3 regions of the Vibrio owensii genome follow, and region 1 is predicted to be linked to each of the others. Evidence: predicted binding sites of a transcription regulator. Region 1 holds the regulator's gene; each other region holds the start of a gene.
The links. The regulator PurR, encoded in region 1, represses purine synthesis genes. The targets are predictions, from matches to a motif close to TNANGNAAACGTTTNCNTNA.

Region 1 (10,806 bases):
TGCTGCTCATCCATCACACGTTGGTTAAGGTCGATTTGATCGAAGATCTCGCCTACAGAATATTTCAAAATTCCGTAAACGTTTTTCTTCCAGTGGCCCGGAGTGCCACCCTTTTGTGCCGCTTCAATCGCTTTTGCCATTTCATCCGCTACCATCGATAGCTGGATAGAAAGACGCAGTTTCGAGAACTCGCGATGACGCACGTAGTAGTCGGTAATTCCTATCGCTAATGGCGACAAGCGGTAAATGCTCGCTCCGTCAGTAATCTCACTGACAAAACGGCTCATAAGACGCTGCTTAACCATCTCGTTGATGGCATTGTTCGCACGGAAAGCCGAAGCTTCGCCGGTCTCATCAAAAAGTCGAGTGACGATGGCAAATGCGTCGTGCAGTTCACCTTCACCCAATTCTTCATCGAACCTTTCATTACTTAGTACAGCGATGGCAATCAAAAATGCCAATCGCTCAGTGGTCAGGTTCAACGAGAAATCGTGCTGCTTAACCCAGCCAACCAACTCATCGATTGGTTGCTCTGCAGCATTGAGAGTCATCTCACTCATCGTTATTCCTGTTTATCGTTCTTCTTAGCCCACACGTGTATGTAGCGGCCTAATGAGAGGTATGGCTCTTGTCGACAAAGTTGTTTTTCTAGCGCCAACACATCTTCAAACTCGTAATCGCCCATGTATTGCATATTACCTATGTAATCACTGAAGGAACGAATACCAGATTTGCCACAAATACTAAAACCAGAATCTTCTATCCATTGATAGACCTCTTCGGGTTTTAGGCCTTTCTGTGGCTGTAGTTTAAATCTTTTCCGGTGAGGCATGCCGTCTAAAATATGAGGAATGTTGCCACAAACCACATTTTTATAGACTAAGCCGTGGTGGTTATAGAACATAACCGAAGCAATGCCCCCCGGCTTGACCTGTTCCAAAACGGTCTCGAGTGCGGTTTTCGGGTCGACCAACCACTCCATGACGGCATGAAACATGACAAGGTCCACCTGCGTTTCCATATGGTCACCAATGGATTGGACAGGTGAATGAATCAGGCGATACTGCTCAAGCAAACCGTTTTTTTCAATATCCTGCTTTGCTAGTTGCAGCATTTCCGAAGATAGATCACATAAAGCGACATGATGTCCGAGCTTAGCAAGCTTTTGCGACAATTGTGCTAACCCACCACCCGCATCAAGGACTTGCAGGGCTTGATGGTCGGCGTCTAATTCACTTAGAATCTGTAGAAAATCTTCCCACACAATGATTTGGCGGATCTCCCCTTTATCGGAGCCGTAAATATTTTTTGCAAATTTGTGGGCGATATCGTCGAAATTGCGGTCTTCTGTCACTTCTGCTGAGTTATCATAACGGATTGTGCCGCTATTCTGTCACAAGGAAAGCAGGAATAAAGAGGGTTATCCTCATTTTTATTATCAATTGATGTTTTTTCGGACTATTTATGTATGTTTGAGCTGAAAAAAGTTATGTCAGCCTTGTTGATGCCTCTTCCGGCATTGCTAATCATAGGCTTGTTAGGTCTTGCTCTCATTAGTTTTACCACCAAACGTAAAACTGGCTGCTTTGTTGTTCTATTCTCTTTTGTCGGCATTTTTCTCGTTGCCTTCCAACCTGTTTCAACTAAGCTACTGATGCCGCTAGAGCGCGAGTACAAAGCGTTTTTACCCGTTTCTGGTACCGTCGACTATGTCATGGTTCTTGGTAATGGCCATGTGGTGGACGATGAGATCCCACCGACCTCTCAATTAAGTCGCACAGCACTGATGCGACTCACCGAGGGCATTCGTATTTTGCGCATGTACCCAGGTGCGAAGTTAATCCTGTCTGGTTATGCAGGTGGTTCTGAAATTAGCCATGCTCGTATGATGGCAAACGTCGCGCTTTCTCTTGGCGTTGCTAAATCCGATATTATTTTATTGGAAGACGCCAAAGATACGTGGGAAGAAGCTCGCCAAGCAGCCGCGTTTGTTAAGCAAAAAGACATCGTGCTCGTAACTTCGGCGAGCCACATGAAACGTGCTTTGTATGAGTTCAACGCTGCGGGTATTAAACCCATCCCTGCACCAACGAACTTTATGGCGATTGATGACATCGAGCAGCCATGGCAAAAGTACGCACCGAAAGCTCGTTACTTAGAGCAAACCGAACTGTACTGGCATGAGTATCTTGGTGGGTTATGGCAGAAACTGCGTGACAACGTAGGACAAACGCCAATGGTTGAAATAGAAGAGCCTGAAGTCGCACAACCTTAATTGCTGCCTAGCAAGAACGTTGTCGCTGATAAAACTTATCGTTAGATTGTCTTAACTGAAATCACAGACACAAAAAAGGAGAGCCGATGCTCTCCTTTTTCTTTATTGCGATGATTTAGTCACCTGCAAACATGTAGCCTTCACCGTGAACGGTCACAAAGATTTGTGGGTTCTTTGGATCAAACTCCATCTTAGCGCGCATGCGTCGAATCAGTACATCGATAGTACGATCGTTTGGCGCATCCACTCGGTGGCTGATCATATTCAAAATACGCTCGCGGCTTAGTACCTGATTCGGGTACGAAGACAGTGCCACCAATAGCTCATATTCCGCTTTGGTTAGTTTCACTGGCTCACCGTTACGGCTCAGAGCACGACGTTGAATATCAAACGTCCACTCACCGAAGCGCACAATGTGTTCTTCATTAGTGTCGTTCGCTGTTTTTTGCGAACCGCTACGTGCCGCCGAAATGCGCCACAGCAAGTTCTTAACGCGAACCAATAATTCCCTTAGTTCAAAAGGCTTTGTCACATAATCGTCTGCGCCCATTTCTAGGCCAACGATTTTGTCAATGCTATCCGTGCGTCCTGTCACTAATATGATGCCGATATCTGATTGGCTGCGTAATTCACGCGTAAGCATAAGGCCATCTTCGCCAGGCAAATTAATATCCAACATGATCAGGTCTACATCGCCACTTTGAAGCACTTCGCGCATTTCTGCCCCGCTCTCTGCTTCACTAACTTTGTAGCCTTCATTTTGGAAATAGCCCGCAAGCTTACTACGAGTTACTACATCATCTTCTACGACTAATACGTGATAGCTCATTTACACCACTTTCTGTCTTTTTTATTTTCCAAGACGTATTCTATTCATAACTAGTAACATTTCTAGTCATAGATACATTAAAAAGCAAGATTTTGCGTTTTTATTGATTCAAAGCAAGCTTATTTACAGCCATTCATAAACGCGCATATTTTCCCATAATGGATAACAATTATAGTTACTGCTATTCATCTTAATTGTTTACACTTAGGGGATAACCATTTAGGAGCAAAAAAATGCAAGAAGTGAAAGCTTTTAACGAGAAACGCGCAGAAATCTATTGGTGGTTTTCTAGCCTGTTCGCAAAAGAACTGACAGAGAAAGAACTAGAAAGCTACCACAGTGTTGAAATTCGAAGCTTTTTGGCTGGCCTTGGTGAAAATGAGTCATTAAAACCAGCTGTGGATACCCTTGTTGATGCACTTAACCGCCTACAAGATCGTGAAGACGCGCAACTTGAGTTGGCTGCAGACTTTTGTGAGCTTTTCCTTAAGACAGAAAAGCACGGTGCGCTGCCTTATGCCTCTATGTACATCGGCCAATCTGGTCTGCTAAACGACAAGCCAGCAGAAGAGATGGAAAAACTGATGGCAGAGTTTGGCGTGCAAGTTGATGAAAACCTGAAAGAGCCAGCTGACCACCTAGCGGTAGAGTTGGATTTCTTGGGTAATATGATTATTCGCTCTAACGAACTAGAGCAAGAAAAGCATATGGAAGAAGCGTTCGAAAAGCAGAACGATTTCATCCAACAGCATCTTTTGACTTGGCTACCTCAGTTTGCCGCTAAATGTAAGCAGTTCGACGAATTTGGCTTCTATGTTAGCGTTGCGCAACTATTAATTGCATTTTGTAAACTGGACAGCACCTACCTTCTTGGTGAATAATTGCCGCCTATTTTAGGGAGCCTGCTATTTAGGCTCCCTATTTTATTCGTTTAGTTTTAATCTGGCTTAAAGAAACCCAACCAATTTAGCCGTGAAAATGTGACCTCAAGGGCACAAAACAACCGCTGAAAATATTGCCAGCCTGCCCACATCAGTCTAAAATGTGAGCGCAAACGATTAAATATGATTTATATGTAAACCGCTGAAATATAGCGGTTTTTGTGTTTTCTTAACATGATTGCTGACTAATTCCTCACTTATAAAAGAAGGGAATATGAGTCTCAGCAACAAATGTTGCTACAAATCTTTTTATACCGATTCGGAACAACCACTGCCAAATATCTCAGCAATGCCCTTTCTTGCAGTTGCTCGGTTTGTGCAAGACCCTAAGCGTATGGTTGTCTTCACTCACGGTATTCAGTAGCTCGATACAGGACATCATTTATGGCCACTATTAAAGACGTTGCTCGCTTAGCCGGCGTTTCTACCACAACGGTTTCGCACGTAATTAACAAAACTCGCTTTGTTGCAGAAGCAACCCAAGAAAAAGTAATGAAAGCGGTTGATGAACTAAATTACGCGCCAAGCGCCGTTGCTCGTAGCTTGAAGTGCAACTCTACTCGTACTATCGGTATGTTAGTTACTCAATCAACCAACCTATTCTTCTCTGAAGTCATCGATGGTGTTGAGAGTTACTGTTACCGTCAAGGTTACACTCTAATTCTTTGTAACACGGGCGGTATCTACGAGAAGCAACGTGACTACATCCGCATGCTAGCTGAGAAACGCGTAGATGGCATCCTAGTAATGTGTTCTGACTTGACGGAAGAGCTAAAAGAGATGCTAGACCGCCATTCTGACATTCCAAAAGTTGTGATGGACTGGGGCCCTGAGAGCTCACAGGCAGATAAGATCATCGATAACTCGGAAGAAGGCGGCTACATCGCGACGAAATACCTGATCGATAACGGTCACACTGACATCGCATGTTTGAGCGGTCATTTTGAAAAAGCGGCGTGCCAAGAGCGTATCGCTGGTTACCGCCGAGCGATGGCGGAAGCAAACCTAACGGTTAACGAAGATTGGGTTCTTGAAGGTAACTTTGAGTGTGATACTGCTGTACTGGCGGCAGATAACATCACTGCAATGGAAAAACGCCCAACGGCTGTCTTCTGCTTTAACGACACAATGGCGCTAGGCTTAATGAGCCGCTTGCAGCAAAACGGTATCAAAGTACCGGATGATGTATCCGTGATCGGTTACGACAACATTGAGCTTGCAGAATACTTTTCTCCACCGCTAACGACTATCCACCAACCAAAACGTCGTGTGGGTAAAAACGCATTTGAGATCCTTTTGGAGCGCATCAAAGACAAAGAACACGAGAAACGTGTGTTCGAGATGCAACCAGAGATCGTTGTTCGCAACACGGTTAAGAAACTAAACTAACCTCATCTGCGAACTCATTTTACAAAGCGCTCTTATGGGCGCTTTTTTAATGCCTAAAAATAACTTTCCCTTAATATTTCAGTTCAAGAATACAACCTTAAACTTCGATAAGTTGCTGTTTTAATTAAGGTGTAGTCCATTTCCTACATCAAGCTTTTGTATGACAAGTAGATGCTCAGCAATATGAAACAAAACACATCAATTTAACGCTATTAACTGAACCAAGATCACACTTTTATATTTGAAACGTGATGTTAATTCAATATACGAAGTATTCTCAAAGAGTCACGCACAGGGCAAACCATTCGAAAGGGTGGGACGCAAAGCCTCCGGCCTGAACCATCTTATTAGATGGAAGGTAGCGGGGTTACCGATGGCAAATATGCATTAAGTGAGTTTACCCTTTAATGACATTGTGTCTGCATGCATTTGCTAATCTCTCGGACCTGATTTTTGGTGGCGTAATATTAATTACACCGAGATAACACATCATGGATAAACCGATACTCAAAGACTCAATGAAGCTGTTTGAGGCACTTGGTAATATCAAGTCGCGCTCAATGTTTGGCGGCTTTGGGCTCTTCGCCGATGAAACGATGTTTGCACTAGTTGTGAACAATCAACTTCATATACGAGCTGACCAACAAACTTCATCTGACTTCGAGACTCAAGGATTAAAACCGTACGTCTACAAGAAACGTGGTTTCCCAGTTGTTACGAAATACTACGCTATTTCTGATGATCTATGGGATTCGACCGATCGCTTGATTGAAGTTGCAAAGCAATCTCTAGAGACTGCTAAGCAAGAGAAAAAACAGCAAGCGAGCACCAAACCTAACCGATTGAAAGACCTTCCTAATCTACGCCTTGCAACTGAACGTATGCTGAAGAAAGCAGGCATTGACTCTGTCGAGCAACTAGAAGAAGAAGGTGCCCTAAACGCTTATAAAGCAATCCAAGATACGCATGCCTCTACGGTAAGCCTTGAATTGTTGTGGGCGCTTGAAGGCGCTATCAACGGAACACATTGGAGCGTCGTACCTCAGTCTCGCCGGGAAGAGTTGATGAGTGCTCTCTCGTAGAGCAATCATTTCAGCATGACATTGAGTAAAAACCGCAGTTTTCACACTGCGGTTTTTTTTTGAAATTTTTTCTTACTCCATTCTGTCTTATTATTTAAGAAGCCAAACGGAGCCATTGATATGAATAAGAAACTGATTTTAGGACTGATCCTACTCGCGACCATCATCTTTTTAGGTGTCAACTTCGGTCAATATTTAACGCTAGAAAACGCAAAAGCACAGCAACAAGCGTTAAACAGTTTCATTGACCAAAACTTCGTGTTTGCCGCCGCTACCTATTTCTTTGCTTATATTGCTATCACCGCCTTTTCTATTCCTGGAGCTGCGGTTGTAACGCTTTTGGGTGCCGCCTTGTTTGGTTTTTGGACGAGTTTACTTTTAGTGTCTTTTGCCAGCACAATCGGTGCAACCATTGCGTTTTTAAGCAGCCGTTACCTGTTGCGTGAATGGGTACAAAGCAAGTTCGGTAATAAGTTAAATGCCATTAACCAAGGTGTAGAAAAAGACGGCGCTTTTTACCTTTTCTCTCTACGTTTAATTCCGGTATTTCCGTTTTTCTTGATCAACTTGCTGATGGGGCTAACACCAATGTCAGTCGCACGATTCTACCTAACCAGCCAAATCGGTATGTTGCCAGGTACTGCCGTCTACCTAAATGCAGGTACACAGCTCGCCACTATCGACAGTCTTTCAGGAATTGTGTCACCAACCGTATTAGCGTCGTTTGCTCTGCTCGGCTTGTTCCCAATCATCGCAAAATGGGTTATGAATAAAGTTCGTCCAGCCCAAGTTCAAAACGGAAATGCTTAATGAAGATATACATCGCTAAAAATCCTGCAGAAGCTCATATCGTCTGTGAGCTTCTCAAAACCGAACAGATAGCTTGTGAAGTAAGAGGTGAGGGAATGTTCGCCTTAAAAGGTGAGTTGCCATTTAGCGATGATACAGACCCGTATGTTTGGCTTTTACATCCGGAGCAGAAACTAAAAGCATCTACCATTGTTGAAGATTATCTCCAACAAGCGGAATTGACTTATCAAGACTGGCAGTGCCCGCAGTGTTCAGAACAAAACGAAGGCCAGTTTGGTGCGTGTTGGCAATGTGGATATCAAATAGGGGAGCCATAACGGCTCCCCTACTCTTTTGAAATCTTCAATAAATGCGTTAAGCCGCTAGACTCTGCTGCTTAATGAACTCGATGGAATGTTGGTTAAAGTCATCGGGCCTTTCTACATTACACACATGGCCACAATCTGGTATTTCTCTCAGTACGCTCAACTTATGCACCGCGACCATTTCTTTCACTGGCTTGATGAACATGTAGTCTCGGTCCCCCATCAAATACAGCGTCGGAATCGGTAGTTCACGATCTTTGAAATATCTCATCAATGGGTTCACATCTGCAGCCAAAGTAAACCAACGCTTAAATTCTTTTTGGCATAGCTTCTTGGCTTCGCGAATAAACAAGTGCCTTGATTCACGCTGGTTCTTCTGCGGCATAACGATATAAGCAAACAACTTGTACAACCACATGTAAGGAAGAATGTGTTTACCAAGGTTCCCCAATTTCACCAGTATCTGTGAGCGAGTATTTAAACGAGTGACTGCGCCACCCAGCACCATTGAGCGAACACGGTCTGAAGCCAGTTCTGCCAAGTTACGCACAATAATAGTACCCAAGGACATACCAACAAAGTGTGCTGATTGGATCTTAAGGTGATCCAACACTTTTAAGATATCCTGAGTTACGGCGGTAAAGGTATAGCGACTAGTAATCAGCTCTTTCAACAGTTGATTGGACTTTCCGTGACCTCGAAGATCGATGAGCAACAAATTGAAATGCTGCTTATACGCTTTGATTTGCTTAAACCAGATCGAAGAACTCCCACCAGCACCATGTACGAAAACAACCCACTCATTACTGGTAGGGTGCAAATAGGTTTTGTGGAAAAGAAGTGGCTGAGTCATGTATCAGTACGAAAAACACTTTTTGTGAAAGGGAATGGATAAATGCTACCACACTCCATAAGGGTAAGATAATAAAGGCACCTCATTCGGTGCCTTTCGTTACACTTTTTAAAGATTTTGCGTCAATTTAACGCAGCTCTATACAGTTGCAAATACTCTTCTGCCGCTTTTCGCCAACAAAAGTCTTTTTGCATAGCATGAAGTTGTACACGTCTCACTTCTGTCACATTTTGTGCGTAAAGCAGAAGTGCTCTCAACATTGTCAGTAATAGACCTTGCGGCGTTGGTTCATAGAAAACGAATCCCGTAGCATCGGCTGGATTCACATCGTAGTCATTCACGCTGTCTTTCAAGCCACCGACTCCACGAACGATTGGCAAAGTACCGTAAGCCATGCTGTAGATTTGGTTCAAACCACAAGGTTCGAATTCAGAAGGCATCAGGAAGAAATCCGATCCCGCCTCAACCAAGTGTGCTAATTCGTTATCGTACGCTTCAACGAAGACAAACTTATCCGCAAATTGCGCCGCTACATCTCGTAACTGCGCCGCGAGAATAGGATCGCCCGTGCCAACCACAACTAGTTGAACATCGTGTTTTAGAAAGTCTGCCAACGCAGGCAATAGATAGTGCACACCTTTTTGCTGTGTTAGGCGGCACACCATACCAAACATGGCGCAATCTGATGCTTCAAGTCCCAGCTTTTCTTGCATTGCTTTTTTACATGCGTTCTTACCACGAACCATACTTTGACGATTGGCTTTATAGTTAAGCGGCAAGTTTGAATCGGTTTCTGGATTCCACGCACTGTAATCACATCCATTAAGGATGCCTACCAAATCATTAGCACGTTGCTGAAACTCCCACGCCATACCGTGGCTTCCAAGCTCAGTTTTCAGCTCTTCGGCATAAGTCGGGCTAACAGCATTGATTTTATCTGCGTTCATTACCCCTGCTTTCAGCATAGTAATGTGCGTTGCACTTACTGCAGCATCTGGCACCTTTCGGCTATGGAATTCTGGCAGACATTGAACATCGTCATAGCTAAACACGCCTTTAAACACCGCATTATGGATTGAAATAACACTGCGAGTGTTAGCAAAGAAAGCGTCGTGGCCGTAACGATGTTTTAGCAGGAAGGGAACTAAGCCTGTGTGCCAGTCATTGGCATGAACAATATCGGGCTGGAAGCCAAGCTTTGGCAGCATGTCTAAGCAAGCCGCACTGAAAAACGCGAAACGCTCGCCGTTATCCGTGTAGGCTTGGTTGTTTTCCGCGTACATAGACGGACGATTGAAATAAGGAGGGCAATCAATCAAATAAACCGGATTATCCCCAAGCGTTAACTTAAGGACACGGTAAGCAGTATGAGGCCAACTTGTTAGCTCTGTTTCCAGAACCGTTTCCGCTTCAGACAACTGTTCAATACCAGTGTAGGCAGGAATAGAAATTCGTACATCTTGCTGAAGGTTTTGAAGGGCTTCCGGCAGTGCCTTGGCTACATCAGCCAAGCCACCACTTTTGATCAGTCCTTCGACTTCAGACGCTACAAACAGAACAGACAAATTGTTAGTAGCCAACACGTGCTCCTTTTGGAATTACGACAATGCCATCATCTGACACATGATAGTGTTTTTTATCTTCTTGTAGATTTACACCAATTTGCGTACCCGGCGCAATATCTGCGTCTTTATCTACAATCACGCGACGAAGCACACAACCTTCCCCGACCTTCACATCACCGAGCAAAATACACTGGCTGATGTCACACGCTGAAGCAATGTTACTGCGGAAACCAAGTACTGATTTTTCAATACGAGAACCGCGCACGTAGCTGCCGTTACATACTAGGCTGTCGATGATCTGAACTCGACCATTTACAGAGTCAGTAAAGGTTGCAGGTGGCAATGGTGGGTAGTAAGTATGCAGTGGCCATTTGCGGTTGTAGAGAGAGAATGGTGCGTCTTTCTCAAGCAGATCCATATGTGCTTGCCAGTACGCATCGATTGTACCTACATCACGCCAGTAAACTTCTTCTTTCTCACCTGTAATACGGTTCATGCTGAAGTCATAGACAAACACATCACCACGAGGGAACATCTTAGGAATGATGTCTTTACCAAAGTCGTGGGTAGAGGCTTCATTATCAGCGTCTTCAATCAATTCTGAGAACAGCGTTTGAGCTTCAAAGATGTAGTTGCCCATAGAGACAAGCGCATGCTCTGGGTCACCAGGAATCGATTTTGGATTTGCAGGCTTTTCTTCAAAGCCAATCATTCGACCTTCACTGTCCACTTCGATAACACCAAATTGAGAGGCTTC
Region 2 (10,806 bases), 420 kb from region 1:
GCTTTCTGAACTTTATCGAGCGAGCGGGTAACAAAATTCCTGATCCAGCGATTCTGTTCTTCTGGGCACTAATCATTACTTGGGCTGCGTCTGCACTTTTGTCGAATGTTTCTTTCGACCTTCTAAACCCTCGAACTGGCGAAGCTCTTACTATTACTAACCTTCTAACAGGTGAAGCACTAGCAAGTTTCCTTGCTAACATGGTGACAACGTTCACTGGCTTTGCGCCACTTGGTATCGTTCTTGTAGCGATGTTGGGTGTAGGTGTTGCAGATTCTTCTGGCTTCATCACAACTGGTCTTAAGAAGATGCTGAACTTCACGCCAGCGAAACTTCTTACTCCAATGCTAATTCTTGTGGCAATCGTATCGCACACTGCGGCGGATGCGGGCTACGTTCTCGTTATTCCTCTTGGTGGTATCATCTTCCACGCAGCTGGTCGTCACCCTCTAGCGGGTATCGCGGCAGCGTTCGCAGGTGTATCAGGTGGTTTCTCTGCAAACTTCATCCCTTCAGGTATCGACCCTCTACTAGCTGGCTTTACGCAAACCGCGGCACAGGTTCTAGACCCTGAATACGTAGTAAACCCTCTAGCGAACATCTTCTTTACTGGTCTATCTTCAGTAATCATCGTTGCTATTGGTTGGTACGTAACTGAGAAAATCATCGAACCTCGCCTAGCGAACACGCCTGTTGATGAAGATGCAGAAAAAGCACCAGATCTTGGTTCTTTCACTGAAACTGAATCAAAAGCGTTCCGTTACGCTGGTTGGGCTATGATGGCAGGTATCGCACTTCTTGTTGTGGCGCTTATCCCAGAAAACTCTGCACTGCGTTCACCTGAAGGTGAAATCACAGCGTTCTCTGCGCCAATCATGAAGTCTATCGTTCCGTTGATCTTCATCCTGTTTATCATTCCGGGTTACGTTTACGGTCGCGTTTCTGGCACGTTCAAGACAAGTAACGACATCATCAAAGCGATGGCGGATACGATGTCTACGATGGGCGCATACATTGTAATGTCGTTCTTCTGTGCGCAGTTCCTATCTGCATTTGCGCAATCAAACATCGGTACGATGCTAGCGCTATACGGTGCGGAAGGTCTTAAAGCGATGAACCTACCAGGTGAAGCAACTATCATCGGTATGATTCTTCTAACGGCTTCTGTAAACCTTCTAATCGGTTCTGCATCAGCGAAGTGGGCTCTTATCGGTCCAATCCTAGTGCCTATGCTAATGGCTGTTGGTATCTCACCTGAGCTATCTCAAGCGGCTTACCGTGTAGGTGACTCTGTATCGAACATCATTTCACCTCTGATGGTATTCTTCCCTCTAGTAGTGGTTTACTGTCAACGTTACGTGAAGTCGACAGGTATCGGTACGCTAGCGTCTCTAATGATGCCATTCTCGATTGCTATGCTAATCGGTTGGTCTATCTTCCTAGTTGCTTACTGGATGCTCGGTATTCCTCTAGGTATCCAAGCGCCATACACTTACACAATGTAAGAACGCTGAAGTTACTAAGTAAATTTAAAAAGCGCTGGTCGAGAGACTGGCGCTTTTTGTTTTCGGAAATCGAAGAACGGACTTTGTCCTACAGGATGTTGCGCTTCGAGAGTCGGGAACGCTTCGATCTAGGAATCGAGAGGTATTCGTTGGAAGATTATTAGCTCTAAAAGGAGTTGACGGAATTTGTCCCTCGAAAGATAAAATAAGAGCGTCTCTCGTCTCTCGTCTCTCGTCTCTCGTCTCTCTCTCGTCTCTCGTCTCTCGTCTCTCGTCTCTCGTCTCTCGTCTCTCGTCTCTCGTCTCTCGTCTCTCGTCTCTCGTCTCTCGTCTCTCGTCTCTCGTCTCTCGTCTCTCGTCTCTCGTCTCTCGTCTCTCGTCTCTCGTCTCTCGTCTCTCGTCTCTCGTCTCTCGTCTCTCGTCTCTCGTCTCTCGTCTCTTTCCCTTCCCCTCTTTGAAGGTTAAAATCCACTTTCAATAACGATCTATCCCCAATACCGGAGCCTCCTTTTGTCAGATTCTCAGTTTTCCCCTCAAGACGAACTATTTATGCGCCGTGCGATGGAGCTTGCAGAGCAAGCAGAAGCAGAAGGGGAAGTGCCGGTTGGTGCTGTTTTAGTGAAAGACGGAGAGATCATTGCGGAAGGTTGGAACCGCTCTATTTGTGCTCATGATGCGACTGCTCATGCCGAGATCCAGACGTTACGCAAAGCAGGAGAGGCTTTAGAAAACTATCGACTGCTTGATACGACTTTGTATGTCACGCTGGAGCCTTGCCCAATGTGTGCTGGTGCGCTGTTACACAGCCGAGTGAAACGAGTCGTTTACGGTGCGCCTGATTTAAAAGCCGGTGCGGCAGGGACGGTATTGAACTTGTTCGAAAGCCAAGCGGCATATCATTACGCGACAGTCGAAAGTGGGTTGCTAGAGGATGAATGTCGCTCGCAGTTACAAGCGTTTTTCAAACGTCGTCGCAAAGAGATTAAAGCGAAGAAGCAAGCGCAAAAAGCGAACGATGATGGACAGGAAACAAAGGGCGAATAGTTTAAGGAAAAGAACTTCTTATAGGTGGGGAACTTGGCCTTTGATCATTAGTTGCCTTTAGCAAACACCTACTTTGCAGTAGATGTTTGCTTTAAGTTCTCAGTGATTCACTAGGTGAACGAAAACACGGTTACGTGCACTGACTTTCTTTTTCATACACGTAAGCTTGCGCTTACGGCGGTTAGCAGCCACTGTCTTATTCAAACGTTTTGACTGCACTCTGCGTTTTCTCATTATCAGAACCTCTTGCAGACAACGAACACACTCTCCGACACTCGCATGGCAAAGTGTCTGATTTATTATCAATCGATGACATTCTGATGAGGCACGCTTACGGACGAAGGTGGCATCAGTTCGAGGAGAGGTGACCAAAAGAGCCTCTCTGTTATGCGAGCCCAATCTTGGTAAGGCACCAAGGAGCAGCACAAGCTAGATTAGCCCGAAAGAAAGGATTCTAGATAACTTTATCTGTTGACTCAATAAAAAAATAGCGAGCTGTGAGCTCGCTATTTTCGAAAGGTTTATTCCGCTTTTGGTTCGGGTGTTTGCTCTGCCTCTTGAGGTGAACTTTCCTCAGTGTTGGAGATCGTTCCCACTGCCCCAGAAGTCTGCTCCGCCAAGGTTTCCACTGCTCCAGAAATTAACAAATCTGGACTGAGTGGCGGGATCACTTGTAGATCTTCTGTGTCTTCATCAATCGCTGGTTTCTGACTGACGTGACCAATGATCGATTGGTAGTAACGGCGAATGTTTTCGACGTAGTTACGAGCTTCATCACCACGAGCATAACCATAACGAGTTTGGCTGTAGAAGCGTTTCTGACGCAGCAATGGTAGGCGCTCTTTCACATCTGCCCATGCATTTGGATCGCCACCTTGCGCTTTCGTTAAGCGTCTTGCATCCATCATATGGCCATAACCCACGTTATAAGAGGCCAGTGCAAACCAAATCTTCTCATGCTCATTGATTGAGTCTGGCACTCGAGCCACGATACGGCGAAGGTATTCCACACCACCACGCACAGACTGCTCTGGATCTAGGCGATCTGTTACCCCAACGCTCTTCGCTGTTGGCAGCGTTAGCATCATCATTCCGCGCACGCCTGTTGGCGATTTCGCTTTTGGTTTCCAGTGAGACTCTTGGTATGCCAAGGCTGCAATCAAGCGCCAGTCGAACTCTTCACTGTATTTTTGGAACAGTGGTGACCATTTCGGCAAGGTGTTATCCAAGGCGCGAATAAAGGCACGAGTGTCTACGTAGTCGAAAGCTTCAATGTGGCCGATGTATTTCTCTTCGAGCGTCGCGAGTTCACCAGACTGCTTAATGTTGCCAAAGAACTCGATCAACATGGCATACAAGCTTTCATCTTCAGAACGACGAGTGAACCAAGAAACGGGTTGGTCTTCGGTTAGCTCAAAGGCTAAAGCTAGATCTGGGTATAGGCGCTGAGCCAAAGACAGTTCCACAGAGTCTGTAACGGTAAAACGCAGTTCACCTGTTGACACGTGTTTCAGTAAATCTCGAGTATCCGCATCACCCACAATTTCAAATTGCAGTTCTGGGTGCTCTTTTTGTAATGCCGTTAGTGTTGGAACAAATTGAGACTGTTCTACGATTTGTAGCGTCTCTGCTCCAGCGTTCGTGCCTTCATCGCCCGCTTTCTCATCTTTCGACTCTTGGTAGTTGATGAGTTGGTTGATATCACGAGGACGAAGTTGGCCTTTTTTGTACACCACTTGCTGGCTTACATAGTAGTAAGCAGGCCCAGGACGGAAGCGTTGCACCGCTTGAGAGGTTTGATTTAGACCGGTTGCGATAATATCGATATCGCCTTTTTTAAGGGCTGGGAATAACTCTGCCTGACGAAAAGCGGGTCTGATCTCGAGCTTAACGCCGAGCTGTTCTGCAAATTTACGCGCCAGTTCATAATCCAAGCCAGCAGGCCCATCAGGACCGATGTAGTAGGAGAGTTGATTGTTAAGCGTGCCAACACGTAGGACACCGCGCTCTTGGATTTGCTCGAATTCACTTTTGGGTTCCGACTCAATCTGACAGGCAGAAAGTAAAAGCACAGAAGCGAAAAGTAGGGCGCTGCGCTTGAGTCGGTTGAACTGACTTATTTGCATTAATTCGGTACGTCTCGATAAATTTCTAGTTGCCTTTATATCAAAGCGAGCAGGTGGGGCAAAGTGAATCAGACAGATAGAGTGCGACATTGTGTGATTTATCGACATTTTAGTCGTAATTCAAATTTGGCAAAAAAAATGACGCAAACGGTTGCTTTTGGTGTTACATCACAAAAACAATTGCTATATAATGCGCTCGCAACGAAGAGGTGGCATCGGCATAGGTTTGAAAAACCTTCGGGAATAGCTTCGAAGAAAACAGTATAACCCACTGAATTTATTCCAATATCACCTTAATCACTTGCAATAAGAGACCTAAGCACATGAGAATTTTGCGTGGCTCCCCAGCTCTTTCTGAGTTTCGTGTTAATAAACTACTGGAACTTTGTCGTGAACAAGATCTGCCTGTCACTGGCATTTACGCTGAGTTCATGCACTTTGCGGATCTAAAGTCTGACCTTGATGCTCAAGAGTTGGAAAAACTGGAAAAATTGCTGACTTACGGTCCAACGATCGAAGAGCATGAGCCAGAAGGTCTTCTACTTCTTGTTACGCCTCGTCCGGGCACTATTTCGCCTTGGTCTTCTAAATCTACTGATATCGCAATCAACTGTGGTCTAGACAAAGTAAAACGTCTTGAACGCGGCACTGCATACTACGTAGAGACATCGACTCCTCTTAACGATGCTCAAATTGCTGATGTAAAAGCACTCATCCATGATCGCATGATGGAAGTGACATTTACTGAGTTTGATGCAGCAAATGCGTTATTCCAAGCGGCGGAACCTGCTCCTGTAGCAGATGTTGATCTATTAAAAGGCGGTCGTGCTGCGCTTGAAAACGCAAACGTTACCCTAGGTCTTGCACTTGCAGATGATGAAATCGAATACCTTTACGATGCGTTTGTAAATAAGCTAGAGCGCAATCCGACTGACATTGAGCTAATGATGTTTGCACAGGCGAACTCAGAGCACTGTCGTCACAAGATCTTCAATGCAGACTGGACTATCGACGGCGTTAAGCAAGAGAAGTCTCTGTTCAAGATGATCAAGAACACATTCGAAACCACGCCAGAAAACGTGCTGTCTGCATACAAAGATAACGCAGCGGTAATGGTAGGTTCGGATGTGGGTCGCTTCTTCCCGAACCCAGAAACTCGCCAATACGGTTACAATCAAGAGAAAGCACATATCCTAATGAAGGTGGAAACGCACAACCACCCAACAGCTATTTCTCCTTGGCCGGGTGCTTCTACAGGTTCAGGCGGTGAAATCCGCGACGAAGGCGCGACTGGTATTGGTGGTAAGCCAAAAGCAGGTCTTGTTGGTTTCACAACATCTAACCTACGTATTCCTGGTTTTGAACAGCCATGGGAAACAGATTTCGGTAAGCCAGGTCGCATCGTTAACGCTCTAGACATCATGCTAGAAGGTCCACTTGGTGGCGCTGCGTTCAACAACGAATTTGGTCGTCCAAACCTACTTGGTTACTTCCGTACTTACGAAGAGAAAGTTAACTCACACGCAGGTGAAGAGGTTCGTGGTTACCACAAGCCAATCATGATTGCTGGTGGTATGGGTAACATTCGTGACGAGCACGTTCAGAAGAAAGAGATCCCAGTAGGTGCAAGCCTAATCGTACTTGGTGGTCCTGCAATGAACATCGGCCTTGGTGGCGGTGCTGCATCTTCAATGGCATCTGGTCAATCAGCAGAAGACCTAGATTTCGCTTCAGTACAGCGTGAAAACCCAGAGATGGAGCGTCGCTGTCAGGAAGTGATCGACCGTTGTTGGCAACTTGGTGATGCTAACCCTATCGCATTTATCCACGATGTGGGTGCGGGCGGTATCTCTAACGCACTTCCAGAGCTTGTAGACGATGGCGAGCGTGGTGGTATCTTCCAACTGCGTGACGTACCAAATGACGAGCCGGGCATGAGCCCACTTGAGATCTGGTGTAACGAATCTCAAGAGCGTTACGTAATGGCAGTTGCGCCAGAGAACATGGAAGTATTCGATGCGATCTGTAAGCGTGAACGTGCACCATACGCAGTTGTTGGTATCGCAACAGAAGAGCGTGAGCTTAAACTTGAAGATTCACATTTCGAGAACACGCCAATTGACATGCCAATGGATGTGCTTCTTGGTAAGACACCTAAGATGCACCGTGATGCGAAAACGCTAAAAGCGAACAACCCAGCGGTTAACCGTGATGGTATCGAGCTAAACGAAGCAGTGGATCGCGTTCTACGTCTTCCAACGGTTGCAGAAAAAACATTCCTAATCACTATCGGTGACCGCACGGTGACTGGTCTTGTTGCGCGTGACCAAATGGTTGGCCCTTGGCAGGTTCCAGTAGCAAACTGCGCGGTAACCGCAGCAAGCTACGACACTTACCACGGCGAAGCAATGTCGATGGGTGAGCGTACGCCAGTTGCTCTACTAGACTTCGGTGCTTCGGCTCGTCTAGCGGTTGGTGAAGCAATCACAAACATCGCTGCGACAAACATCGGTGATATCAAACACATTAAACTGTCTGCAAACTGGATGTCTCCAGCTGGCCACCCGGGCGAAGACGCAGGTCTTTACGAAGCGGTTAAAGCGGTGGGTGAAGAGCTATGTCCAGCACTTGGTCTGACTATCCCTGTGGGTAAAGACTCAATGTCGATGAAGACTAAGTGGGAAGAGAATGGCGAGCAGAAAGAAGTAACGTCTCCGCTATCTCTAATCATCACTGCGTTTGCTCGTGTTGAAGATGTTCGTAAAACAATCACACCTCAGCTTCGCACAGATAAAGGCAATACTAGCCTTGTCCTAATCGACCTAGGTAACGGTCAAAACCGTCTAGGTGCAACGGCTCTAGCACAGGTTTACAAGCAGCTTGGTGATAAGCCAGCAGACGTAGATAACTCAGCACAGCTAAAAGGTTTCTACGAAGGCGTTCAAACTCTAGTTGCGAACGATCAAGTTGTGGCTTACCACGATAAAGGTGATGGCGGTCTATTCGTTACTTTAGCTGAGATGGCATTCGCAGGTCACTGTGGCGTTAAAGCTGACATCGCTGACCTAGGTGATGATGCTCTAGCAGCACTATTCAACGAAGAGCTAGGTGCGGTACTTCAGGTTAAGAACGAAGATTTAGACGCTGTACTTTCAACGCTAGCAGCAAACGGCCTTGAAGCATGTTCGCACGTTATCGGCTCTGTAGAAGCATCTGATGAGCTAGTGATTACTTCTGGTGAGACAGTAGTTCTTGAGCGTAACCGCACTGAACTACGTACTATCTGGGCTGAGACAACGCATAAGATGCAAGGTCTACGTGATAACCCAGCATGTGCTGACCAAGAGCATGAAGCGAAGAAAGACAATTCTGACCCAGGTCTGAACGTTAAGCTAAGCTTCGATGTAAATGAAGACATCGCAGCGCCATATATCGCGAAAGGCGCTAAGCCTAAGATGGCAATTCTGCGTGAGCAGGGCGTTAACTCTCACGTTGAGATGGCCGCAGCCTTTGACCGTGCAGGCTTTGAAGCAACAGATATCCACATGAGCGACATCCTAACCGGTCAAGCGGTTCTAGAAGAGTACCAGGGCTTAGTTGCTTGTGGTGGCTTCTCTTACGGTGACGTACTTGGTGCGGGTGAAGGTTGGGCTAAGTCTATCCTGTTCAATGAGCAAGCTCGCAACCAGTTTGAAGGTTTCTTCCAGCGTGAAGATACGTTCTCTCTAGGTGTATGTAACGGCTGTCAGATGCTATCGAACCTGAAAGAGCTAATCCCAGGTGCAGACCTGTGGCCACGCTTCGTTCGTAACGAATCTGAGCGTTTCGAAGCTCGTTTCAGCCTAGTTGAAGTTCAGAAGTCTGACTCTGTATTCTTCGACGGCATGGCAGGTTCTCGTATGCCTATCGCAGTGTCTCACGGTGAAGGTCGCGTAGAAGTACGTGATGCTGACCACCTAGCGGCGATTGAAGCTTCAGGTACGGTTGCCGTTCGCTACGTGGATAACCACGGTAACCCAACGCAGCAATATCCGAACAACCCGAACGGTTCGCCAAACGCAATCACGGGTCTAACGACTCAAGATGGCCGCGTAACTATCATGATGCCGCACCCAGAGCGTGTATTCCGTACAGTTGCGAACTCATGGTCTCCAGAAGGTTGGGGTGAGAATGGCGCTTGGATGCGTATGTTCCAAAACGCACGTAAGAACATCGGCTAATCACGGCATAGTTCGCCTACATTAACGAAATTGATAAGCGCTGGTTGAGAGACTGGCGCTTTCTTTATTTAGGAGTACCGAGAACGGACTTCATCCTATAGGACGGCGCGTTTCGAGGGTCGGGAAAAATAGCGGCGTCATTTCCTAGACTGACGAAGGAAGGAGTAGGAAATCTCTTTTGAACAATGAATAGGGAGAGATCCCCAACTCACTCGTGCCTTGTTTTTGAGGATGACGATTAAATTGCGTTGGACTCATAAGGTGTTGACAGTATTAACCCCTAAATAGACAAAATGAAATCGTCTCCCGTCTCCCGTCTCCCGTCTCCCGTCTCCCGTCTCCCGTCTCCCGTCTCCCGTCTCCCGTCTCCCGTCTCCCGTCTCCCGTCTCCCGTCTCCCGTCTCCCGTCTCCCGTCTCCCGTCTCCCGTCTCCCGTCTCCCGTCTCCCGTCTCCCGTCTCCCGTCTCCCGTCTCCAGTCTCCCGTAAAAAACTTGCAGCGTTTCGGTAACTTTTATGCTCTAATACCGCGCTTACCAAGGGATGGTGTTAAACAGCTCAGCTTAGATGGAGTTATCAAGTTGACCGAATCCCTGATTAATCCCTTAGGAAATGAAAGAAATGGCTAAAAATCCAAAATTTGCTATCCGCGTAACTGAAAAACGTAACGGTTGGAGCGCAGAGATCACTCGTCAGGTGACTTCTCGTAAAGTAGTGGTATCAAAACGTGAAACAGGTTTTGACAGCGAAGAGAAAGCACAAGCTTGGGCTGAGCAGGAACTAGCGGGTTTTGTACAAAACCAAGTAGTTCGTAACGAGCGTAAAGCAGTACAACGTCAAGAGCGTGAAGCAGAGCAACTAGCGGCAAAAGTTCGCAAAGAAGAAGCTCGTCAAGCTCGTGAAGCAGACGCTGACGAAGAATAATCGCAGTGTGCTTGATGGTTGAATACCATCGACTATGAATTTGAAAATGCCCCGAGGTTATCTCGGGGCATTTTTATTTGCGTCGTTATAAGCAGTCAGAAGAAACTGAGAACTTCACTGAACTGCCCGATGACGCGGTATTGTAGATATGATCTTTGCGCAGCTTTTTCGGCGTGTGAACAGGCTGTAAATCAATGTGGTGTAACCCGTCTGATAGATTGTTTGCCACACCGTAGTCGTAATCTTTTGCTTCGGTAACCTCTCCTTTGGCGTACTGACAATCTCTAGATGTTTGGTCGTCTTTCCACACAATTGTGTCTGCTTTAGCATCAAGATCTAAGTTCTTCGCAACGGGAGCTGAGTAATGATCTTCTTGCGATAAATTATTGCTTTGTTGTTCTAAATATTGAGTGAGGTTCTGTTGTGCTAGACAGGGCGTAACAACGCAGGACAGGCTTATTGCAACAAGCGTTGTTTTTGCTTTTGGTGTTCTTGTCATATTTTTCATCGGCGAACGTACTAAAAATGGCTTTGAGTAAAAATAAAAACTCGGAGCAAGCGGTTACTCCGAGTTTGGCTAGATTGCTATTGGTTGGTGAGTATCGAATTAGTACTGGTAAGTCAGATTCAATTTCACTTCTCGGCCAGGAGAAGGCACACCATTCGACAAGTAAGCTTCGTAATAACGATCAGTTAGGTTGTTGATGACTGCTCCGACACTTAGACCTTTAACTTGTTGTACGTCCCAGACAACGTAAGCATTTTGTAATGTGTACTGCTCGCTTGGTGATTTGACTTTTAGGTTGTCACCTTCCGCTTTGGTTTTCGTTTGTGCATCGTACCAACGGACTTCCCAACCTGTTCTCAGCCCCGGAATCCACTCGTAGCCCAACCCAAGGTTAATATTCAGAGGTGGTACATCTGGGTAGTCATCATCAGAGCCCGTAGAGTCTGATAGGCTGCCTTTGTTTTTACCGCGAATGTAACTT
Region 3 (10,806 bases), 360 kb from region 1:
TTTCTGCACGTGACTTCTTGAAGATCGACATGGAGAAATCTGTGATGATCGGCGACAAAGCCGAAGATATGATGGCAGCAGAAGCAGCAGGCGTTGGCACTAAAATTTTGGTTCGTACTGGTAAGCCAGTGACAGAACAAGGCGAAGCCATTGCAACGGTAGTATTAGATAGCATTGCAGACGTGCCTGCGTACCTAAACAAGTAATCTTCATTACTGACTGAGATAAGGGAAGCCGCTGCTTCCCTTTTGTTTGATTCCTTCTTTTAGTCTGAACACTTATGAGCAAAAAACTCACCATTCTTGATATCGCGAAATTGGCTGGCGTGGGCAAATCGACGGTCAGCCGTGTGCTTACCAATGATCCCAAGGTAAAACCGCAAACGCGTGAGAAGGTAGAGCAAATCATTCGTGAATCAGGCTACGTCCCATCAAAGTCTGCGCAGTCGATGCGTGGTGGCAGTCAAAAGGTGATCGGCGTGATCATCTCTCGTTTGGATTCACCATCAGAAAACCGCGCTGTTGGGACCATGCTCAACGCTTTGTACTCAGCAGGGTACGATGTCGTGATCATGGAGAGCCAATTCGATCGCGATAAAACCAATGAGCATTTGGATGTCCTTAAACGTCGCAATGTCGACGGGGTGATTGTGTTTGGTTTTACTGGATGTGATGAACAAGCTTTGGCGGAGTGGGGCAATCGCATAGTCGTGATCGCGATGGACACGCAAATGGTTTCCTCGATCAACTACGATAACCAAGGCGTTATCGATATGGCGCTCTCTCATCTGGAACAACAGTCTATTTCTCGTATTGCCTACATTGGTGTTGACCCAGAAGACCGCACCACCGGTCTTGCTCGCCTTAATGCTTACCAAGCTTGGTGTGAGCAAAAGCGCATCGAACCTTGCTTTCAAACCGGTAAGCTCAACCACGAAAGTGCTTATCAGCTGGTGGATCAAGTCCTTCAATCCGATACGCAAGCCATCGCTTGTGCCAGTGACACTATCGCTCTCGGTGTAATTAAACGTCTGCAAGAAGTGGGACGTGAAGATGTGGTGGTTACCGGTGTCGGTGGTAACGAATTACTTTCTTTTCTCTTCCCTAATGTTTTCAGCGTGGACCCAGGCTACTCTCATGCCGGTGAAAAAGCTGCTAACATGCTGATTAATCAATTAAATGGTGATGAGTCTGTGGTGCATTTTACCCAGCAGCCTATCCGTCATTAATCCACCTTTCGATGATCTGCTCTAAAATTATACTGTGATCATTCTCAATTAATGGGACTGTTCCCATTTTGTTTTTGAATGCGAAATGGCACTATTAAAATCATCAAATGGGAATGTTCCCATTATAAAAATAAAACGATGAATTGAATGTATCCAATACAGGGTGGACAAAGTTATGAGTAAGATTGCGCGTCAAGATGTACAGCGTCTTATTGAGCTGGTCGGGGGATCGGACAATATTGCCAGTGTAAGCCACTGCTTAACTCGCTTACGTTTCGTGTTGAATGACACTGATAAAGCCGATACAAAACAGTTAGATGCACTGCCTATGGTGAAGGGCTGCTTTACCAACGCAGGTCAATTTCAGGTCGTCATCGGCACAGAAGTTGATGAGGTTTACAAAGTACTGATCGAGCTTAGCGGCAAAAGTGAATCGAGCAAAGATGAATCTAAGAACGCTGCTCGTCAAAACATGAATATCGTTGAGCGTGGTATTTCCCACCTTGCTGAAATCTTTGTACCACTGCTACCAGCGATCATTACCGGTGGTCTGATTCTTGGCTTCCGTAACGTGATTGGCGACATCAAGATGTTTGATGGTCAAACGCTAACGGAAATCAGCCAGTTTTGGGCTACGGTACACTCTTTCTTATGGCTGATTGGTGAGGCAATTTTCTTCTTCCTACCGGTTGGTGTGTGTTGGTCGACAGTGAAAAAACTCGGCGGTACTCCAATTCTGGGTATCACATTGGGTGTCACGTTGGTTTCGCCACAATTAATGAACGCCTACCTAATTGGTAAGCAAGTGCCTGAAGTATGGGACTTTGGCTTATTTGCCATCGAGAAAGTAGGCTACCAAGCACAAGTGATTCCGGCAATGCTCGCTGGTATGGCACTGGCGTTTATTGAAACCAACTTAAAACGCATCATTCCGTCTTACCTTTACTTAGTGGTCGTGCCGTTTGTTTCTATCATTGTGTCTGTGATTCTTGCGCACTCTATTATTGGCCCATTCGGTCGTATGTTGGGTGACGGCGTTGCTTTCGCAGCAAAAGCAGCCATGACAGGTGACTTCGCAATGATTGGTTCAACCATCTTCGGCTTCCTATACGCGCCATTGGTAATTACCGGTATTCACCACACCACCAACGCGGTTGACCTTCAACTGATGCAAGAGCTAGGTGGTACGCCAATTTGGCCTCTGATTGCACTTTCAAACATTGCTCAAGCGTCTGCAGTAGTTGGCATCATTATCATCAGTAAAAAACATGGCGAGCGTGATATCTCAGTACCTGCGGCTATCTCAGCTTACCTTGGTGTGACTGAGCCAGCGATGTACGGCATCAACTTGAAATACAAATTCCCAATGTTAAGCGCGATGATCGGTAGTGCGATTGCCGCTGCTATCTGTGGCAGCGCAGGTGTGATGGCTAACGGTATCGGTGTGGGCGGTTTGCCGGGCATCTTGTCTATCCAACCGCAGTTCTGGGGCGTATTTGCTCTGGCGATGTTGGTGGCGATTGTGGTTCCAGTAGCGCTGACGCTCGTGTTGTATAAGCGTGCACAGATGAAAGGCGAGTTAGAAACCGCTAACGCGTAATTCAAACTGAGGCAGTGATTTGGCTGCCTCGTTTATCTCCTCTAATTTTTAAGATTTTTAAGTTTCCGTTTAATGGTAAGTGAGCGTTAGAAATGGCAATGACCAAGCATGATGAGAGCTGGTGGAAAACCGCAACCATCTACCAAATTTACCCAAAAAGCTTTTGTGACAGTGGAAGTAAAGGCACGGGCGATATTAAAGGGATCATTTCTAAACTGGATTATCTAAAACACCTTGGTGTGGATGCGATTTGGCTGACGCCGGTTTATCAATCGCCAATGATCGACAATGGTTATGACATTTCCGATTACTACGCGATCAACCCAGATTTCGGCACCATGCAAGATTTCGATACCTTGTTGGCTGAGGCTCACCAGCTGGGTATTCGAATCATCATGGATATCGTGGTCAACCATACTTCGACAGAACACAAGTGGTTCCAATCAGCACTGGGTGATAAAAACAGCCCGTACCGTGATTACTACATCTGGAAAGATCCGGTTGATGGCGCAGAGCCAAACAACTGGCAATCTAAGTTTGGTGGTAACGCTTGGGCACTGGATGAAAAAACGGGTCAGTACTATTTGCACCTTTTTGCTAAAGAGCAAGCGGACTTAAACTGGGAAAATCCAGTAGTGCGTGAAGAAGTGAAAGAAGTCATCAGCTTCTGGGCAGAGAAAGGTGTCGATGGTTTCCGTCTTGACGTGATCAACCTGATTTCAAAGCAGCAAGATTTCCCAAGTGACGATATTGGTGATGGTCGCCGTTTCTACACGGATGGTCCACGTGTGCACGAATACCTTCAAGAGATCAGTGAAGCCGTGTTCCAAAAATATGGCAGTGTGACGGTGGGTGAAATGTCGTCCACCACGCTAGAGCATTGCCAGCAGTATTCAGCGCAAGATGGCAAAGAGCTGTCGATGGTGTTCAATTTCCACCATCTTAAAGTCGATTACCCGAATGGTGATAAGTGGACAAAAGCACCGTTTGATTTCATTCAACTGAAACAGATCTTCAACCATTGGCAAACCGGCTTAAATGGCAAAGGGTGGGGCGCGCTATTTTGGTGTAACCATGACCAACCACGCGTTGTGAGCCGATTAGGTAACGACGAACAATACCGTGTTGAATCAGCCAAAATGCTTGCGGCATCGGTGCACATGATGCAAGGCACGCCTTATGTTTATCAAGGTGAAGAGATCGGCATGACCAACCCGGGCTACACCGAAATCAGCCAATATCGCGATGTTGAAAGCACGAACATGTACGACATCATGGTCAATCGCGATGACGTATCTCACGACGATATGATGGCGATTTTGGCACAGAAGTCGCGTGATAACTCACGTACGCCAATGCAATGGAACAGCGCGAAACACGCGGGCTTTACTGAGGGCACGCCATGGTTAGAAGTGGCTCAGAACTATTCTGAGATCAACGCGGAAGCCGCAATTGCCGATTTGAACTCGGTGTTCTACTTCTACAAGCGCTTGATTGAGCTGCGTAAACAGGTTCCGGTGATCACTGATGGTCGTTATGAGGACTTGCTGCCAGAGCACAAACGTATTTTTGCTTACGCTCGTCAGAACGACAAGCAAACGCTGCTGTGCATTAACAACTACTACGGCGAAGAAGTGGAGTGTGTGTTACCAGAGCGCTTTGACATGAGCAAAGCCAAGAATCTGCTTTCCAACTATCAGAATGCGACCAGCGCAATTGCTTCCAATCATCAAGTTCTGCGTCCTTACGAAACACGCATTTTGCTGATTGAATCTTAAAGGCAAATAAAAGTACCCCTAAGGATTTCGATCCTAAACAAAAGGCTTTGGAGTGCTCCCCAAAGCCTTTTTTCTATGAGATAAGATTGCGGCTTATGCTTTCTCGATCTTGCTCAGTGTTGCTTTCTCTTCACTGATTTGAGTCTGTTCGGCTTTCAATAGTTCAACTTGCTCAATCAAGCCTAGTGCAGGGTTAAACCAACGCTCTGCTGATGTTTCAAATTCCATTGAATCCATACCATCACATCTTAGGTTGTAGGTGTTCTTCTCGGTTAGGTATGCCGCTTCAATCGATTTGCCAGATACAGTGAAGGTTTTACGTGCACCTGTCTCAGTGATTTGTTGGCTCCACCAAGCTTTGCAATCTGCGTTATCTGGCAGCTGTTCTACCCATTCGTGATCTTCAAAATCATTCAAAAGGTTAGCCACTTGTTCACCATTCAGCGATAAATCAATAGAGATGGTGTTTACGCTAATATCAATGTTCGGATCTTTCTCCTTAACCGTCGAACCTTCCACGCGAAACACAGGGCTGCTATCCATAAGCATTGCGATAGAGATACGGTTAACAAGGTAAGCATCGGTAATTTCGTGTAGTGCGCCATCGGTGCCGGTAAAGTAGATCGACTTATCGTCTTCGCCGTTCTCTTCAACTTGCTCAGACAGATAAAATTGAGTGATACCGTTGTTAACCAGATCGTGGATGATTTGAATCACAGGTGCCGATTGTGGAACGTTAGACAAAGCATCAATAAGCTCCTGACTGCTCATCGCTTCAAAGTCCATCGTCACTGTACCGATTTGCTGTTCATCAGAAGCAATGTCGTAGCGCAATTTTGTACTTGATACAGGTGCAAAAGATGAGTTTGAAATCGGGTAATCAAAGCTGTTTTGTGGACCTTTATTGCCGCTTGAAGAGCCAGAAGAAGAACCGCCGCCACAGCCGTAAAGTGCGATCGTAGCTGCTGCGATAAGCGTCATTTTTTTAAGCATGAGTTTACATTCCTAATTTTAGAAGGCTGATAAATCGAGCCGTTATTTGAATGCCGCCATGCTAAGTTTTGTGGCAGAAAAAGGGCAAAAAACAAAAGCTAACAGAGTTTAATGAAAGCTTAATTTTATATTTAGGTCTTTGTTTTATCTGGAGTAATTTCAGCGTCGATATTCGTGCAGTATTCTTCGATTAGCGCCTTCCAACGCATCACAATTTCTTTCTCTTTAATGCTGACACGCAGTTTTGTCCAAGGTTGTAAACAGGTCTCTTTTGATTCTGGTTGTGACAAGCGACTGAATAATTCTTCAGAAGGCATGACGCGCAGTAGAGCCACCAAAGACTCCATGTAATTGAGACGGAATTGGTCGAGCTTATTCTGCTTGTAAGCGATATGAGAAACGAAGGTGTACACCAAGGCGTTTTGAATTCGTGAGTCGCCAGCTGGTGTCGTCAGTAACGCTTTGGCTTTATCGAGGTTACCTAACTTGTAGTGCAAGATACCAAGCCACAAACTCAGCTCGTCGGGGAGGACATCAAATTCCGATTGAGCCTGAGTGAGGTATTCCTCTAGCTTGGTTTTATCTTGTTCGTACAGCGCAAGATGACGAGCGATGGTGATAGCAGTGAACTCGTCCATGTGCTCAATTGGTGCGTTGGAAAACTGCTCGTCGAGCAACATCTTTTCGTGTGTGTCAGTAAAGTGCCAAGTGCTTTTTGAAGGTTCTGGCAGATTGAAGTACTGAGCAATGTCGCTGTGTAAGCGGAATAAATCTGATTGCAGGTGGTCGATACGTAGGACGTACTGATTTCGAAACGCTAATTTTCCTGTCGCTGGGTAAATCAGGTTCATCTGCGCTTTTATCATGCCCTCTGTCGGGCTGTCTTTGAGTTCGATATTGAGCTGATAATCACTGGTCTGCATGTTGCGGGCGCCGGGGAAATAAGGCGTCTCGTTGATTGGATCGAGAAAGTAGCTCGGAGCATCTTGGTTAGCAATATCAGTATAAGGGTATTCGACTTGCTGTTGGAGCAAAATGGCTTTCACCACGGTACGATACTCACGTGCCGCAGTGCCTATCGCATCGACGCGATTTAGGAGAAGCTCGACTTTCGGGATCAGCAGTTGGTTACGCGTTTGCTGAGTGGAAATGCCTTGTTGTTGCCAGAGAGCCACACTCAGCCCAATACTGGTCAGCGCGAATAAAGCACATAAGCTATAAACAACCCTGAGTTTGCGTGAAGAGGGCGCTTTACCCTCATTGGCGAGTTTGGCTTTGCGCTTGCTCGACTTTGCTGGTGGCAATAGTTGAACGTTCGCTGGATTGAGGAAGTAGCCTTTACGCGGGTAGGTCACCAATAGCTTAGCGGCATCGTGTTCTGGTAAGTACTCTTGAAGCAAAGCTCTGAGTGTACTGATTCGGTTGGTTAGGACATTCTTTGAAATGAACTTACTTTGCCAAATGGTCTCTATGATAGTTTCAGCAGAGAGTGGGTGTCCAACACTGGTGAGTAACAGTTCCAGTAACTCGACGGTACGCGGCTCAAGATCGATACTGACTGCTTGTTTATGCAGAGTTTGAGTCTCTGGATTGTAGATAAGCTCGCCAATAGCAATCTGACTTTTGGTTTGTTTGGCTTGTTGTAGGAAGTCGCGCATACCATCATGAGTGATTAGGAAATGGCGAGATATTATATAGGCATTGGAGCGCAAAATCTTATAAATTGCGCTCGAATTATTACAGAAAGGTTATGAACCGTAGCTCACAGAATAGCGGTGTGGTTTGTGGTTCATCGCAAGCACTAGGTTTAGTGCGAATGCCCCAAGAATCGATAGGCCGATAACCCAAGGTGTGACGAAGAAGAAAGACGCAAATAAGATACAAGCATCAATCGCCATTTGAGATTTCCCTACTGAGATACCGAACTTATCTTGAATGAATAAGCACAACACGTTGAAGCCACCCAGACTTGAGCGGTGACGAAATAGGATCAGCATACCCAAGCCCATAAGCAAGCCACCTGCCACGGCACAATAAATCTCGTTAATTGACTCGAGTGAAATCAGTAAATACAGATTATCCGCAAAGATAGAAACCAAAGCGCCAGAAATTGCACTATTAATCGCAAAACGACGGCCAAAGCGTTTCCATGCGAGCAAGTAAAATGGACAGTTGGCTAAAAAGTAAAGCACACCAAACGTAAAAGGTGTAAATTGGCTAATAAGCAGAGCCAATCCTGTTGTGCCTCCAGTTAAGAGGTCTGCGGATTGGAGAAAGAAAACGCCTTGAGCTACCAAAAAGGTACCTGTAAGAATTGCCATCCAGTCTTCTTTTCTTGAGTGTTTTTCCATCTAATATGTAGTCGTTAATGATAAATAGGGCGTGCATAGTAGTAAAAAGATGATCTTTTCGGTAGCTAGAGGGTAAAATTTGCGGTAAACCTATGTAATTGTTGTTTTACAGGGTGTAAAGCACAAATTTGACAGTTAGTGGATCTTGGTTAAACGATTGCAACATCGCCATGATAATACTTACTTGTCATCATGAAAAAACTGCATGAGAAAAATTGTAAATTTCTCTTTATGACCTAGATCAAATTATGTAGAATGCGCGCCATTACGGTGACGAAAACGTTTGCGTTAGGTCATTCGTCGGTTTTTTTGCAACTTTCAGTACTAATCTGAGTCAGGAGATACAGATGCTTAAGCGTGATATGAACATCGCAGATTACGATGCGGAACTGTTCGCAGCTATCCAGGAAGAAACACTTCGCCAGGAAGAACACATTGAACTTATCGCTTCTGAAAACTACACAAGTCCACGTGTAATGGAAGCACAAGGTTCTCAGCTAACGAATAAATACGCTGAAGGCTACCCAGGCAAGCGTTACTACGGCGGTTGTGAGTACGTAGATAAAGCTGAAGCACTAGCAATTGATCGTGCATGCCAACTATTCGGCTGTGAGTACGCGAACGTACAGCCTCACTCAGGTTCTCAAGCAAACAGCGCCGTTTACATGGCGCTTCTAAACCCAGGCGACACAGTTCTAGGTATGAGCCTAGCGCACGGTGGTCACCTAACTCACGGTTCACCAGTAAACTTCTCTGGTAAGCACTACAACGTTATTCCTTACGGTATCGACGAAGCAGGTCAAATCAACTACGACGAGATGGAACAGCTAGCGCTTGAGCACAAGCCTAAGATGATCATCGGTGGTTTCTCTGCTTACTCACAAATCGTTGATTGGAAACGCATGCGTGAAATCGCAGACAAAGTTGACGCTTACCTATTCGTAGACATGGCACACGTTGCTGGTCTAATTGCAGCAGGCGAGTACCCAACACCAGTTCCACACGCTCACGTAGTAACAACGACTACACACAAAACGCTAGCGGGTCCTCGTGGCGGTCTTATCCTTTCTAATGAAGGTGAAGAGCTGTACAAGAAGCTGAACTCAGCAGTATTCCCTGGCGGTCAAGGTGGTCCTCTAATGCACGTTATCGCTGGTAAAGCTGTAGCGTTCAAAGAAGCGATGGAGCCTGAATTCAAAGCTTACCAAGCTAACGTAGTTAAAAACGCGAAAGCAATGGTTGGTCAATTCCAAGAGCGTGGCTACAAGATCGTTTCTAACGGTACTGAGAACCACCTATTCCTAGTTGACCTAATCGACAAAGACATCACTGGTAAAGATGCAGATGCAGCACTAGGTGCAGCAAACATCACAGTAAACAAGAACTCTGTTCCAAACGACCCACGCAGCCCATTCGTAACGTCTGGTATCCGTGTTGGTACACCAGCAATTACTCGCCGTGGCTTCACTGAAGATGACGCGAAAGAGCTAGCAAACTGGATGTGTGACGTTCTAGATAACATCGGCAACGAAGAAGTTATCGAAGCGACAAAACAGAAAGTTCTAGAAATCTGTAAGCGTCTACCAGTTTACGCGTAACGTTTATTGAAAATAACTCAGGCGGACTCGTTCTATTTCTGCGATTCGGTTTGATTATTTGATTGATGAAAGGTCCTCATTTGAGGGCCTTTTTGTTTTTCTAGCGTATGGAAATATCAGCTTAGAGTGTGTCTAAACGAGATTCCTGATATCGCCTAGGCTCTTCGGAATGGCGAGCTTTGGTTTCTGAGAGACAAGTTGTTATATGTGGACGCTTGAGAGTATTTGAGTGGAAAACGAAAGAGGTTATTAGGCTCTGAATATACTTTTGATTTGCTCAGGAGCCCAACGTCGTCATTCCCTGCAAGCGAGGGACGAGCGGGATAGGGAATCTCTTGTTGTCACTGTTGTTTAGAGTGCGCTGAAATCAGATTCCTGATATCGCTTAGGCTCTTCGGAATGACGAGCTTTTGGTTTTGGGAGGCTGGTTCGTTATCGGAATAAAAGTGGTTTAGACTCACCAAATACGAAAAAGGTTGGCACTAAGCCAACCTTTCTTTTCAAAACAAGCGAGTGCTTATTTAATCTCAATACCTTGAGCCTGCATATCGGCATGGTAAGAAGAGCGAACAAATGGACCGCACGCCGCGTGGGTGAAGCCAAGTTCTAGTGCGATTTCTTTTAGCTCGTCAAACTCTGAAGGTGGAACGTAACGTTCTACTGGCAAGTGGTGACGGCTTGGTGCTAGGTACTGACCAAGAGTCAGCATAGTTACGCCATGTGCACGAAGGTCTTTCAGTACTTCGATAATCTCTTCTTTGGTTTCACCAAGACCCATCATTAGACCTGATTTCGTCGGTACATTTGGATGCTGCTCTTTGAATTTTTGCAGCAATTGAAGTGACCACTTGTAGTTCGCGCCTGGGCGAGCTTTACGATACAGACGAGGTGCCGTTTCTAGGTTGTGGTTGAAGACATCTGGCGGGTTGTCTTTCATTAGATCAAGTGCTACATCCATACGACCACGGAAGTCAGGAACCAGCGTTTCAATCTTGATGTGCGGGTTCAGTTCGCGGATTTCGCGGTTACAGTTAGCAAAGTGCTCCGCACCGCCGTCACGCAAATCATCACGGTCAACTGAAGTGATTACAACGTACTTCAACTTCATGTCTGCGATGGTTTTCGCTAGTTTCTTCGGCTCTTCAGCTTCAACAGCAAGCGGACGACCATGGGCAACGTCACAGAATGGACAGCGGCGAGTACAGATCGCGCCTAGGATCATGAAAGTGGCCGTACCGTGGTTAAAACACTCAGCTAG

Region 2: the regulator PurR is predicted to act here: its motif matches at 4,815-4,834, upstream of purL (phosphoribosylformylglycinamidine synthase).
Region 3: the regulator PurR is predicted to act here: its motif matches at 8,222-8,241, upstream of glyA (serine hydroxymethyltransferase).

The regions. Positions count from the first base shown of each region.
Region 1 is NZ_CP019959.1:727,437-738,242, forward strand. Features, by position in the region: gene mukF (chromosome partition protein MukF) at 1-560, opposite strand, end outside; gene cmoM (tRNA uridine 5-oxyacetic acid(34) methyltransferase CmoM) at 563-1,354, opposite strand; gene elyC (envelope biogenesis factor ElyC) at 1,469-2,275, shown strand; gene torR (two-component system response regulator TorR) at 2,391-3,104, opposite strand; gene torD (molecular chaperone TorD) at 3,338-3,985, shown strand; gene purR (HTH-type transcriptional repressor PurR) at 4,430-5,434, shown strand; cyclic di-GMP riboswitch class I at 5,720-5,809, shown strand; gene A9237_RS03180 (TfoX/Sxy family DNA transformation protein) at 5,926-6,516, shown strand; gene A9237_RS03185 (TVP38/TMEM64 family protein) at 6,637-7,326, shown strand; gene A9237_RS03190 (putative signal transducing protein) at 7,326-7,643, shown strand; gene A9237_RS03195 (alpha/beta fold hydrolase) at 7,681-8,484, opposite strand; gene glgA (glycogen synthase GlgA) at 8,607-10,064, opposite strand; gene glgC (glucose-1-phosphate adenylyltransferase) at 10,054-10,806, opposite strand, start outside.
Region 2 is NZ_CP019959.1:1,143,198-1,154,003, reverse strand. Features, by position in the region: gene A9237_RS05105 (AbgT family transporter) at 1-1,505, shown strand, start outside; gene tadA (tRNA adenosine(34) deaminase TadA) at 2,016-2,549, shown strand; gene mltF (membrane-bound lytic murein transglycosylase MltF) at 3,071-4,675, opposite strand; gene purL (phosphoribosylformylglycinamidine synthase) at 4,999-8,895, shown strand; gene A9237_RS05075 (DUF3622 domain-containing protein) at 9,515-9,817, shown strand; gene A9237_RS05070 (hypothetical protein) at 9,903-10,316, opposite strand; gene A9237_RS05065 (TonB-dependent receptor domain-containing protein) at 10,425-10,806, opposite strand, start outside.
Region 3 is NZ_CP019959.1:1,086,723-1,097,528, reverse strand. Features, by position in the region: gene gmhB (D-glycero-beta-D-manno-heptose 1,7-bisphosphate 7-phosphatase) at 1-206, shown strand, start outside; gene treR (trehalose operon repressor TreR) at 281-1,228, shown strand; gene treB (PTS trehalose transporter subunit IIBC) at 1,404-2,828, shown strand; gene treC (alpha,alpha-phosphotrehalase) at 2,921-4,606, shown strand; gene A9237_RS04845 (hypothetical protein) at 4,700-5,599, opposite strand; gene A9237_RS04840 (winged helix-turn-helix domain-containing protein) at 5,731-7,257, opposite strand; gene A9237_RS04835 (YitT family protein) at 7,348-7,950, opposite strand; gene glyA (serine hydroxymethyltransferase) at 8,298-9,548, shown strand; gene lipA (lipoyl synthase) at 10,066-10,806, opposite strand, start outside.